Dyadobacter pollutisoli: one gene and its partner. The protein of the gene in region 2 interacts with the protein of the main gene of each other region in a pairwise test. Links are inferred from orthologs where the notes say so. Each region holds a gene or a part of one and is shown on either strand. Other genes may lie near its edges.

Region 1 (2,825 bases), 410 kb from region 2 along the record:
TACCAGCAGGAGAAATCTGGTACCCCACCTACAATTTACCGCCCCGCCTGAAAACAGAATCGCAAAAATCAGGTAATTTTGAATTTCATTTACACCCAGGAGCTAACTTAACAAATTCTTAATACCATGAAAATCGATCATGACTCCCTCAAAAAAATCGCCCATCTAGCCCGGCTGGAGATCAAACCGGAAGAAGAGGCGGCCCTGTTGAAGAGCATGGACTCGGTGCTGACCTGGATGGACCAGTTGAATGAAATCGATACGGAAGGAGTTGAGCCACTCACCCACATTATGGACGAAGTGAACAACTGGCGAGAAGATGTAGCGGTGAATAATCTCGACAGAAAAGACGCGTTACACAACGCTCCGTCGAAAAACGACTCCTATATAATGGTACCTAAGGTAATTGAGTAAGTCTGGGACAAACTGTCTGGGACACATTGTCCCATGGTTCATCAAACTATTTCAAAACTGTCGGAATCGGAAAGTGCCGGGAAGCTTTGACGGTATTGATCAAGTTCTGTTTTTGAGAACCGGACGATTTTTTCTGTTTCGATGCTGCCCAGCATAGTCGCGGGTTCGCCAAGATAATCCAGCGCAACCGAATCGCCATGATAACTCAACCCATTCCCGTCCATTCCTACCCTGTTCACGCCTACCAGGTAACTTTGATTTTCGATGGCCCGGGCCATTAGCAATGTCTTCCAGGCATGGGCGCGCCGCGAAGGCCAGTTCGCCACATATATAAGAAGATCGTAGGGATCAGAGGCTGTGTTCCGGCTCCATACGGGGAACCGCAGATCATAGCAGATCAAAGGGCAAATTTTCCAGCCTTTCCATATACAGATCAACCTGGATTCTCCCGCTGTGTACGTCAGATGCTCCTCACCCATTGTAAAAAGATGCCGCTTGTCGTAAGATGCGCAGGTACCGTCCGGTTTGACGCAGAGCAGCCGGTTGTAAAATCTTCTACCTTCCTTCACTGTGAAACTGCCAATGAGTAATGACGACGTTTGAGCCGCCATTTGTTTCATCCATTTGGTAGTAGTAAGATTCATTGGCTCAGCCACCGAAATGTTCATCGTGAAACCGGTGTTGAACATTTCAGGCAACACGATCACGTCGACTTCCTCTGGTAAAGCTGCTATTTTTTCTTCGAGGGAGGACAGATTGGCCGTTGTGTCTTCCCAATAAAGATCAGTCTGGATCAATGCCAGTGATAATGTTTCTAAGTGACCTTCCGGCATGCTGAAGAATAGATTATTTTGTACCCTTATATATGTACCTATCTGCGATTTGGGAAACGCATACGGTAGTCAGCATCCACATTCCCCTTTGAAATATCGGTCAGCTTCTTTTTGATAAACTGTTTTTTCAAAGTAGGCAGATAGTCAACGAAAAGCTTGCCCAGCAAATGGTCGTACTCATGCTGAATAATGCGGGCGGCCATTCCCGAATACTCTTCCACATATTCATTCCATTCCGTATCCCGGTAGCGGATCCTTAGTTTTTCAGGACGGTATACGTCTCCTCTTATTCCGGGAATGCTCAGGCATCCTTCCTCAAACGCCCATTCCTCACCACTCTCTTCCAGGATCTCAGGATTAATGAATGTCTTTTTAAAATCAACAAGTGACAGATCCGGCTCGTCGTCCTCATCTTCGTCCTTCTCGCTGAAAGGTGTACCATCCACTACAAAAACCCTTATGTTCATTCCAATTTGCGGGGCAGCCAGACCAACGCCATTTGCAGAATGCATGGTTTCGAACATGTCCTCAGAAAGTTTTTTAAGATCCAGTTCACCTTTTTCGATAAATCGGGTCGGTTTTCTAAGAATGGGGTCGCCGTATGCTACTATGGGATAAATCATTGTAATAAAACTTTATTGATTCGTTTTGATAATTAGCTTTCAGTCAGGCTACCTTTTACTTTCCATATAAGACTGCAAAATAATGGTAGCACTGATCTTGTCGATATTGCCTTTTTCTCTTCTATCGCTCTTTTTGGATCCTGCCGCGATCATTGATTGCAAGGCCATTGACGATGTAAATCTTTCGTCATGGGTGTGGACTGGTGTATCAGGGAAGCCTTTTTTCAATTGCTTTATAAATGCCATCACTCTCGCTGCGTTGTCGCTTTCCGTATTGTCCAGCCTTTTAGGCATTCCAATAATAAATGCTTCAATTTCCTCACTGACAGCATATTTTTTCAAAAATTCCAGCAAGTCATGGCTCCGTACCGTTTCCAGCGCGGTGGCAATGATCTGCAATGGATCGGTAACCGCAATTCCGCTCCGTTTTGCTCCGTAATCAATCGCCAGAAGACGTGGCATTTATCTTAAAGTATGTTAATAATTTGTAAAGATAAGACCTTTCAATTAGCTTTTCCTGATTGCGTGGGCGGATAATAGATTTTGATGGGCGCATGACATAATCCGATTATATTTGTTTCATGATTGAAAAGCGCTGGATACACTACCCTGAATTTAATCCTGAACAACAACAAGTTGTCAGCGAGCTCACAGAATCCCTGAAAGTGAGCCCCTCGCTTGCAACGCTTCTGGTACAGCGTGGTATACTCGATTTTGATCAATCCAAACAATTCTTTCGCCCCGATCTTACCTTACTGCACGACCCATTTCTGATGAAGGATATGGATCTTGCCGTCGAGAGGCTGGCCAGGGCGATAGCATCCGGAGAAAAGATCCTTGTTTACGGTGACTATGATGTGGATGGTACTACCTCGGTGGCATTATTCTACGGATTTCTCAAAAAAACATATCCTAACCTCGATTATTATATCCCCGACCGCTACGAGGAAGGCTA
Region 2 (2,983 bases):
ATGGATTATGTGGCGGCCATGAACTCTGAGCATGCTTATGTAATGGGCGTGGAACGAATGCTGGGTATCGAGAATGACATTCCAAAACGCATTGAATATATCAGGGTAGTGGTGGCAGAGCTGAACCGGCTGGCCTCTCACTTTGTCGCGCTCGGTACTTATGCTATGGATATTGGCGCTTATACGCCGTTTTTATGGATGATGCGGGATCGTGAGCAGATCTTGCGACTGCTGGAATGGACATGCGGGGCGAGAATGCTTTATAATTATGTCTGGATAGGAGGGTTATTTTACGATCTTCCTGTGGGTTTTGAAGAACGATGCCTGGAATTTGTTCAATATTTGAAGCCAAAACTGGTTGAATTGCAACAACTTGTAGTCGAAAACAAAATATTCATCCAGCGTACTGCCAATGTGGGCGTATTGCCGCTACCTGTTGCGATCAACTATGGCTGCACAGGGCCAATGCTCCGAGGCTCGGGTTTGCGTTATGATCTCCGAAAAGTTGACGGATATTCGGTCTATCCAGAGTTGGATTTTGAGGTACCGATTGGTGAAGGCAAAATGGGCACAGTTGGCGATTGCTGGGACCGTACCTGGGTCCGCGTGGTAGAATGCTGGGAATCAGTGAAAATGATCGAGCAAAGTTTGGTACAGCTTACCGGAGCTTTCAAGCGTACCCGTGATTTTGACCCACAAGCCATTGTTCCAAAGAAAATTCGTCCGAAGGCCATGGACTTTTATGTAAGAGCGGAAAATCCGAAAGGAGAACTTGGCTTTTACTTCCGCACCGATGGCCGGTCTGATATCCCGGTCCGCTGTAAAGCCCGCGCTTGCTCTTTTAATAACCTGTCCGTGATCGGAGAAATGTCAAAAGGATCGTTACTGGCGGATTTGGTAGCCATTATAGGCTCCATTGATGTGGTAATGGGCGAGGTAGACCGTTAAACAGAAAAGCCGCTTCAAAGCGGCTTTTCTGTTATATATCAAAAACATTGTCAGGCTTATGCCTCTTCGGCAACGCCTACCAGGTCATGTTTCGCAAGAAATTCAGCGATCTGAACGGTGTTGGTAGCAGCACCTTTACGCAGGTTATCAGCTACGATCCACAAATTCAATGTCTTAGGCTGAGATTCGTCGCGACGGATACGGCCTACAAATGTTTCATCCTTTCCATGTGCAGTCAATGGCATTGGATAAAGAGCATTCTTGGGGTCGTCCTGCAAGATCACACCTTCTGCTTCGCTCAAAATCTGACGAACTTCGTTCAGGTCAAATTCATTCTCGAACTCAATGTTAACTGCTTCTGAATGACCTCCGATGGTTGGGATACGAACCGTAGTAGCGGTAACAGCAATGCTGTCGTCGCCCATGATTTTCTTCGTTTCGTTGGTCATCTTCATTTCCTCTTTGGTGTAGCCGTTATCCAGGAACACATCAATGTGGGGCAGTACATTCAGGTCAATCTGGTGTGGATAAACTTTTCCTTTGCTATGGTCGCCAGCACGTTCTGAGAAAAGCTGATCAACCGCCGCCTTACCTGTTCCGGTTACAGATTGGTAAGTGGAAACAACCACACGTTTGATTTTATATTTTTTGTGCAAAGGATTCAAAACGACCACCATTTGAATGGTAGAGCAGTTTGGATTTGCAATGATTTTGTCTTCTCTGGTCAGTTCACCAGCATTGATTTCAGGTACAACCAGTTTTTTGGTAGGGTCCATTCTCCATGCCGACGAGTTATCGATCACCGTAATGCCAGCTTCTGCGAACCGTGGAGCAAGTTCCAATGAGGTACCGCCGCCTGCCGAGAATATGGCTATGTCAGGCTTAGCTGCAATCGCTTCCTCAAATCCGATCACCTTTATCTGTTTACCCTTGAATGTAATTTCCTTGCCAACAGATCTTTCAGATGCAACGGCTAATAATTCCGTCACCGGGAAATTACGCTCTTCGAGCACTTTGAGGATTTCGCCGCCCACCAAACCGGTAGCGCCTACTACTGCGATTTTCATTCTTGCATTGAGATTAAAAATGGATAAAATATAATTTACTCTGTGCCATATAGGATCTTACCTAAGGCGAAAAGTGCCGCAAAAATACGACGAAATTTAGAATGAATCATGATTTTCGTTTTTTAATGCATTTAAATTCAGCATCCAACAAGCAATTCCGACCGTTGGATCATGCCAATAAGGTGATCATAAAGCTTAGAACTGATACGTTTGACCCGGCGTAATGCAGTAATGCAGCGGCACATCATACGGATCGATATCTCCAATTTCATCCACCGGACCAAAATAGGAAAGACCGATTCTGATTGTATCAGGGCGACATTGAGCTAAAAAACGATCATAATAACCGCCCCCATAACCTACCCGATACCCTTTCAGATCGAATGCCAGCAATGGTACCAGCACGACGTCGATATTTTCAGGATAGATGATCTTAGAAGACTGGGGATCAGGCTCCGGGATTTTCCATTGGTTAGGAATCAGGATAGTTTGGGAATCAAGTAGGCAATGCTCCATTTCCCTCGTGCCGGGAATCACGTAGGGAACAGCGATGCTTACGTCCGGGAATGAAATGCGAAGTTGCGGGATGATTTTCCAGGTGTCAATTTCATTTTTACCGAGTTGCGGCAGGAAAATGTGAACCGTTTCAAAGGCCAGTAATTCGAGACTTTGCAGCAGGTTTTTTATGATGAGATCAGTTTTAATGGAAGCTTCTTCCTGCGTCAGACGGATTCTTTTCATCAGAAAATCCTTTCGCAATAAAGCTTTGTCCATCACTTATCTGTTTTGTGCCGGCTGGCAATATCGAAAATTAGACCAATGGTTCCAATTCCCGATGGTACGCTAACAAATGCGCAAGTATCTGAACCATCCTGCAAATGGATCAACAATGTTCTCCTTTTTTCGCCTTTTTACGCTATTGTTTGTACTTTCACGCTCGCATTTTAAATCTTTAACTATAGTTTAGA

Evidence for each region. The genes of interacting proteins can lie anywhere in the genome.
Region 1: the proteins of ON006_RS24650 (region 2) and def interact in binary tests that used the Escherichia coli proteins (3 or more experiments, as listed by UniProt). The link is inferred for Dyadobacter pollutisoli from one-to-one orthologs.

Annotation. Positions count from the first base shown.
Region 1 is NZ_CP112998.1:6,411,464-6,414,288, reverse strand. Bases 79-2,825 are described here. They hold def (peptide deformylase), read right to left. Parts: upstream 1,871-2,825; coding sequence 1,286-1,870; downstream 79-1,285. Other genes in these bases: recJ (single-stranded-DNA-specific exonuclease RecJ), read left to right, coding at 2,452-2,825; ruvX (Holliday junction resolvase RuvX), read right to left, coding at 1,919-2,332; ON006_RS26540 (amidohydrolase), read right to left, coding at 456-1,247; gatC (Asp-tRNA(Asn)/Glu-tRNA(Gln) amidotransferase subunit GatC), read left to right, coding at 127-414. UniProt on the Escherichia coli protein: Removes the formyl group from the N-terminal Met of newly synthesized proteins. Requires at least a dipeptide for an efficient rate of reaction. N-terminal L-methionine is a prerequisite for activity but the enzyme has broad specificity at other positions.
Region 2 is NZ_CP112998.1:5,997,317-6,000,299, reverse strand. Bases 11-2,915 are described here. They hold ON006_RS24650 (aspartate-semialdehyde dehydrogenase), read right to left. Parts: upstream 2,016-2,915; coding sequence 1,005-2,015; downstream 11-1,004. Other genes in these bases: ON006_RS24645 (5-formyltetrahydrofolate cyclo-ligase), read right to left, coding at 2,211-2,789; ON006_RS24655 (NADH-quinone oxidoreductase subunit D), read left to right, coding at 11-948. In the rest of the region: more of ON006_RS24655, read left to right, coding at 1-10.